2 regions of the Phycicoccus duodecadis genome follow, and region 2 is predicted to be linked to the other one. Evidence: predicted binding sites of a transcription regulator. Region 2 holds the regulator's gene; the other holds the start of a gene.

Region 1 (3,490 bases), 2.2 Mb from region 2:
GGGCCGCCGGCGGTGAACATCTCGCCGGGGGCCGCGAGGGCGCTGGGGGCGACGGTCTCGAGGCCGTGCTTGTTGTCGGGGTGCGCGACGCGGCCGACGTGCATCAGCTGGACGACGATGCGGCCGCCCTCACCGTGGACGGCGTCGGCCACTCGGCGCCAACCGGCGACCTGCTCGGCGCTGTGGATGCCGGGGGTGTTGAGGTAGCCCTGGCCGACGGCGCTGGGCTGGGTGCCCTCGGTGACGATGAGCGCGGCGGAGGCCCGCTGGCGGTAGTACTCGACCTGGAGGTCGGTGGGGACGCCGTTCTCGTCGGCGCGGTTGCGCGTGAGCGGCGCCAGCACGATGCGGTGCGGCAGCTCGCCGAGGGGGGTGGGCAGGGGGGTGAACAGGTCTGTCATGTCTCACCGTTCTGTGCGGGAGGCCCGCCGCCCGACCCCCAGGGATGGGGCCGGAGCGGGCGTCGATGTCGTTGAGGGTTCAACATGCCGAGGCGTGAGTCATTCCCCCGTCGGTGTCGAACCCTGAGCTCCCGCTCGTGGGACGGGTGACGCCCTTCGGGTGGTCCCGGGTCAGAAGGGCGGGTCGGGCTCCGCTGTCGGGGACGGTGCCCGACAGGGTGGAGCGGTTGCGGTGTAGGTGAGGTGGGCGCCGGCGGCTGTCGGGTGGTGGTGGTCGATGCGGCAGCGGGGGTGGGGTCTTGCTGGTGGTGGGCCGAGGGTGTGTTCGAGGTGGTACTCGAGGGTGCTGTGGGGTCCGTCGGGGGTGACGAGGCGGGGTTTGGAGATCACGGGGGCGGGGTCGGTGCCGGTGTCGGGCAGGACGGCGCGGTGGAGGTGGTCGACGGGGTGGGTGGTGCGGTTCCGGCCGGTGGGGTCGGTCCAGGTGAGGGTGGCGTCGGGGTGGAGAACCGCGCGCCAGCCGGGGCGTTGTTTGATGCGGTGGTGTCGGCGGCAGAGGCAGACCAGGTTGGCCGCTGATGTCGGGCCGGTGGGCCAGGGGGTGACGTGGTCGAGGTCACAGAAGCGGGCGGCGACGTGGCAGCCGGGGAAGCGGCAGTGCCCGTCGCGGGCCTTGACCAGCGCGACCAGGGCCTTGCCGGGGCGGTAGGCGTCGGTGGTGAGGGCGCCGGCGAGGTCGAGCAGCGCGCCGGTGAGCGGGTCACACGGGGCGGGACTCTTCGCCGGTTTGCCCCGCGGTCGCGGTGCGGCCCGGCCGGCGCGAGTGGGGGTCGTGTCTGTAGGCAGCAGCGGAGCGCTGGCACGGTCGAGCCACGCACGGGAGACCAGCGTGGGTTCGCCGGGGCGGAGGCCGGTGACCTCGACCAGGTCGCCCGGAGCTCCCTCGCTCGCCCCAGCCTCGCTCGCGGGCGTAGGACCTGTGGGCGCATCGGCTGCGATGGTGTGGACGACCTGGACGTCGATGGTCGCGTTGCCCGCGACGAGGTCGGTCAGGGCCTTGGCGCGGGCCCGGTCGACCGGCTCGCACACGCCGTCGGTGACGTACTGCTGGGCGAGGGCGTCGATCGCGGCCCAGGCCTGGGCGGCTTCTTCGGAGGGGAAGGTGCCGTGCCAGGTGTCGACCCCGGGCTCACCGACCCACCGCTCGAGGCGGCACTCCGACCGGGCCCGCACCGCGCGCTGGCGGAGCAGGTCGGGCGAGATCCGGGCCAGCATCCGCCGGACCCGGCGCCGCAACCGCGGCCCGTCCTCGCTGCCGAAGTACTCGTGCAGACCGGCGATCACGGACGCGGCGACCTCGGCCGGTGCCTCCTCGAGCTCGGTCGCCACCACCGACGCCCGGTAGGCGTCCAGGCGTCCGGCGCCCATCGCCTCGTGCAACCCACGAAGCCCGGTCTCGGTCGCGGTGCCTTCCGGACCGTCCGCGGCGAGACGGACCGCCGCCCGCACCCGCCGCTCGGCGTGCACGGCGGTCACGGCCAGCACCCCGGACACGATCGCCGAAGCGTCCAACGCCACGTGGCCGAGCGCCCGGGGGGTGTCGATGACCTCCCCGTCGTCCAGGACCTCCGGCTCGATCGCCGCCAGCCGCACGATCGCGGCATCCTGCGCGGCGGTCGCGGTGTCGATCACGGCCTGCAGCTCACCGAGAGCCTGCGCCCACTCCTCCTGCGACCCCCGCACCTCACCCGGGGACAGAGCGTCCGTCAACATCTGACGCGCTGAACGTGCGGCACTCAGAACGTCCTGCGGACCGGTCGTCACTGCCATCGGAAACCCCCCTCCCCTGTACCCACGATCCTACCCGGAAGAGGTGACACGAACAAGCGTTCGAGGGCACCAATCGAACTTTCTGGCAACGTTTTTCCCGCCAGAAGCGCAACGGAAGGGGCGGATGTGACGACCGCAGGAGAAGGCGCCGGGCCGCGGGGAGGAGCGACCGCGGAGCCCGCCATCCAGGCCGCCTGTGAAGGTGCGGCCCACGCGCTCGAGGCTCACCGCGGGACCCGGCCGAGGTCATCCGCGGGACCCGGCCGAGGTCATCCGCGGGACCCGGCCGAGGTCATCCGGCCGGCCCGCGGCCCACCGCCCTGACACCCAGCGGAAGCCACCGGCCGCGCCCACGCGCCCCTCTCGACACTGCTCGTAGGCTGGCGGCATGTCAGCCCCCGTCACCTGCAGCGTCGAGGGCGGCATCGCCCAGGTCCGCCTCGACCGGCCCGAGAAGCTCAACGCCCTGACCCTCGACACCCTCGAGGCGCTGGTCGAGACCGCCGGCCGGCTGCGCCGCGACCGGACCCTGCGGGGGGTCGTGCTGGGGGGCAGCGGCGACTCGTTCTGCGCGGGGCTGGACTTCGCGACCGTGATGGCGCAACCGCGCCGGGTCGCGCGTGCCTTCGTCCCGCGGCCCTGGCGTGGCACCAACCTCTTCCAGGAGGCGTGCTGGGCCTGGCGCCGGCTGCCGGTCCCGGTCGTCGCCGCGGTGCACGGCCACTGCTACGGCGGCGGCCTGCAGATCGCGCTGGCGGCCGACCTGCGGATGACCACCCCCGACGCCCGCTGGTCGGTGCTCGAGGCGAAGTGGGGGCTGGTCCCCGACATGAGCGGGATGCAGGCGCTGAGCCAGCAGGTGCGGATGGACGTCGCCAAGCGGCTCACGATGACCGGCGAGGTCGTCAGTGGCGAGCGGGCCGTCGAGCTCGGGCTGGCGAGCGAGGTCCACGAGGAGCCGTTCGTCGCCGCCACCCGGTTCATCGAGGAGGTCGCCACCCGCTCGCCCGACGCGGTGGCGGCGACCAAGCGGCTGTTCGAGCGCACCTGGACCTCCGGCCCACGCCGCACCTTCGCCGGTGAGCGGCTCGAGCAGGCTCTGCTGCTGCGTCGTGGCAACACCCGGGCCGCCCGTGAGGCCGCCCTGCGCCGTGAGACGCCGTCGTTCGGCCCGAGGGCCCGATGAGCGCCCCGGCCGGGCGGGTCCGGCACACCTCGTGCACCCTGTGTGAGGCGATGTGCGGGCTCGAGGTGACGCT
Region 2 (3,490 bases):
GGGCCGCACGCCTACTCCCCCGGACTCAGGCTCTGGTGCACGAGCGCTGCCGTAAACGCGTGGTGCCAGCCTCCGGAGGATGCGATACCCCGGGCTCCGCACCCACACGTCCACAGCCACCGGCCCGAGCCGCCACAGTGGACGACCGGGTGGTGCGTGGCGCGGTAGGTGCTCCGCCGGCGGGGCTGCATGTAGGGAGTTTCGTGGCGCGCCCGCGCGGTGGACAGCGCTGAGCACGCCCTCTCGGTCGTCCAGCGCCGGACTCCGACAGGACGGGCCATCCCCCCTCGGCCGTTCGGTCGATGGGGGCAGGGTGTGGCAGCAAAGGGACAGGTCGGCGGAGGCCGCCACGGACAGCACGAAGGGCGTCACCCCTCCTGCACGGAGGTGACGCCCTTCGGCGTCCTGAGTCGGGTCGAGGGACTCGGACGAGGGGGGCCGACGGGGCTGCCAGCCCGACGCCGGCGGGTCAGCCGCGGGGGATGACGAGCCGCTGGCCGGCGCTGACCTGGGCCGTGCTCAGCCTGTTGGCCAGCTGGATGGCGAGGACGCCCTGGCTGACGGACAGGCCCGGGAGCTCGGCCGCGGCGACCTCGGACAGGGTCTGCCCGGCGCCGACGGTGACCGCGTGCTCAGCGGTGACGGCGCCGGCATCGCCGACGCCCCCGAAACCCAGGACGGCGGCCACCACGAGCGCGGCCAGCACGAGCAGGGCGAGACGGCCGCGGGCCGTGAGGCGCAAGCCCTCGGACACGCCGCCCTCGGACACGCCGCCCTCGGACACGCCGGCAGCAGGACCGGCGCCGCCCCGCACGACGACGAGCCGGGGCCCCTGCGGCAGCGGGTGGACGAAGCCCTCGGTGGGCTCCCAGGCGATCGCACTCATCATGTCCTCCATCCCAGCGGCCAGTGCCACCGTCGAACCGTTGTTCGATAGAACGTCTGTACGAGTTGTAGCACGGATGTTCGACCGGTTCAAGACACGCGTCGTAAGAATGTTTGAATCCCCTGTACGAACCGCGTAGGCTGTTCTCATGCGCACCAGCCTGCACATGAGCACCGACAAGCCGGCTGACCTGCGATAACACCCCGATCCGGGCGCTCCTGGGGCCCCGGACGCAGCGAAAGGGTCGAGATGGCACGTCCGAGGAACGCCGACATCCACGAGATGCCCGACCGGGGCGACGGCGGGGAGCTCACGCACCGCCAGCGCAAGGTCCTCGAGGTGATCCGCAACGCCATCGACCGTCGCGGCTACCCGCCGAGCATGCGCGAGATCGGCGAGGCCGTCGGGCTCACCTCCCCCAGCTCGGTCGCGCACCAGCTGTCCGCGCTCGAGCGCAAGGGCTACCTGCGCCGCGACCCCAACCGGCCGCGTGCCATCGAGGTCCTCTCCCCCGACACCGCCGACGAGGGCGGCTACCGGCGCAGCGCCGAGGTCGAGCACGACGACGTCGACGTCACCGGCATCCACGACGACCGCCCCGAGGCCACCTACGTGCCGGTGCTCGGCCGCATCGCCGCCGGTGTGCCGATCACGGCCGAGGAGGTCGTCGACGACGTCTTCCCGCTGCCCCGGCAGATCGTGGGCGAGGGCTCGCTGTTCCTGCTGAAGGTGGTCGGCGACTCGATGATCGACGCCGCCATCTGCGACGGCGACTGGGTGGTCGTGCGCCAGCAGCCCAACGCCGACAACGGCGACATCGTGGCGGCCATGCTCGACAACGAGGCCACCGTCAAGACGTTCAAGCGCAAGGACGGCAAGGTGTGGCTGATGCCGCACAACCAGGCCTTCGACCCCATCGACGGCGACCACGCGACCATCCTCGGCAAGGTCACCGCGGTGCTGCGGCGCGTCTGAGCCGCTGCCTGGCCGGTGAGCCCGTGGCGCACCGGCCAGGCTGCGGTGCAGCGGTCACCTGGGACCGGTGCGGATCGGGGTGACCGGAGTGGAGCAGGATGACCGGGGCCGGGCCGGCTCGGGTCAGGCCTCGACCTCGGCGATGTGCACGACCGCGTCGCCCGAGGTCACCAGCGGAGCCTCGGTGCGCCCGATGACGACGCCGGCCCGGTTGGCGTGCACCAGCCGCACGCGCTTGCCGAAGGAGTCGAACAGGCCGCCGAGGCGCTGACCCTCCTCGACGCGCTGGCCGAGGCCGGCCTCGAGGTGGAGCATCCCGGTGCCGCGGGCCCGCACCCAGCCGCTGCGCCACGAGACCTCGGAGGCGGCCGGCGGGTCCTCGGCCACGGGCTCGGTCATCCCGAGCGCGGCCAGCACCCGGCGCACCCCCAGCACCCCGGCCTCGACGGCCCAGGCATCCATCCGCCAGGCCTCCCCCGCCTCGTAGAGCAGCACCGTGGCCCCGTGCTCGCGGGCGGCGTGGCGCAGCGAGCCGTCGCGCACCTTGGCGTGCAGCATCACCGGCGCGGCGAAGGCGGCGGCCAGCTCGCGGGTCCGCGCGTCCTCGAGGTCGGCGCGGATCTGCGGGAGGTTGGTGCGCCGGTCGGAGCCGGTGTGCAGGTCGATGCCCACCTCGCACTGGTCGACGACCTGGGTCATGAACAGGTGCGCGATGCGGCCCGCCAGCGAGCCGCGGGGCGCCCCGGGGAACGAGCGGTTCAGGTCGCGCCGGTCGGGCAGGTAGCGGCTGCCGTTCATGAACCCCAGCACGTTCACGATCGGCACGGCGATCAGGGTGCCGCGCAACGTCTTCGGGTCGAGGGCGGCCAGCACCTGGCGGACCACCTCGACGCCCACGGCCTCGTCGCCGTGGATGGCGGCGTCGACCCACACCGTGGGGCCCTCCTCACGGCCGTGGACGACGCGGATGGGCAGGTCGACGTCGGCGCCGGTGACCAGGCGGGTGATGGGCAGCGCCAGCGACTGGGCGCGCCCGGCCCGCACCCGCACGCTGCCGATCTCGAACGAGGGCCGCAGCGCCCGGGCCATCAGCCGGCCCCCCGGTTGCGCCGGCGCAGGCGCAGCGGCGGGCGGCCCCCGAGGTAGGAACGGCCGGGGTCGACGGCGTACCCCTGGCGCAGCGCCTCGCGGCCGACGAGCATCCGGAAGCCCATCTCGTCGCGGTTGGCGAGCGTCATCTCGGCGCTGACGGTGCGGCCCATCAGGGTCAGGTCCAGGGCGACGACGAGGCGCTGCTCGGTGTGGCCGGAGGACGAGCGCACGTCGCGGACGTCGAGGACCGGGCGCTCGACCACCACGGCGTCGTCGTCGGAGCGCTGCCACGGGCGGATGGTGAAGCGCACCCAGCGCTCGCCGTCGCGCTCGAGCTCCTCGAGGTCGAAGGCGTGCACGGAGGACGAGCGGGCGCCGGTGTCGAGCTTGGCCTTGACCCACGGGACCCCCGCGGACGGGAGGCTGACCCACTCGCGCCACCCGGCGAGGGTGTAGGCAAGACTGTCGGTCGAGGCTGCAGCGCCCGGGCCCGCACGACCGTCCGACACCGTCCGTCCTCTCCGTTCAGGAAGCCAT

The links. The regulator LexA, encoded in region 2, represses DNA repair genes until DNA is damaged. The targets are predictions, from matches to a motif close to TCGAACANNTGTTCGA.
Region 1: a site for LexA is predicted at 2,280-2,295, ahead of ATL31_RS12990 (HNH endonuclease signature motif containing protein). Genes of this name have one in related genera too.

Annotation. Positions count from the first base shown of each region.
Region 1 covers NZ_PJNE01000001.1:2,778,006-2,781,495, reverse strand. The annotation lists gene ATL31_RS12995 (alkene reductase) at 1-401, opposite strand, end outside; gene ATL31_RS12990 (HNH endonuclease signature motif containing protein) at 573-2,174, opposite strand; gene ATL31_RS12985 (crotonase/enoyl-CoA hydratase family protein) at 2,620-3,417, shown strand; gene ATL31_RS12980 (molybdopterin-dependent oxidoreductase) at 3,414-3,490, shown strand, end outside.
Region 2 covers NZ_PJNE01000001.1:618,304-621,793, forward strand. The annotation lists gene ATL31_RS02805 (LysM peptidoglycan-binding domain-containing protein) at 470-916, opposite strand; gene lexA (transcriptional repressor LexA) at 1,136-1,861, shown strand; gene ATL31_RS02815 (succinylglutamate desuccinylase/aspartoacylase family protein) at 1,985-2,950, opposite strand; gene ATL31_RS02820 (ATP-dependent zinc protease family protein) at 2,950-3,462, opposite strand; gene ATL31_RS02825 (RimK family alpha-L-glutamate ligase) at 3,489-3,490, shown strand, end outside.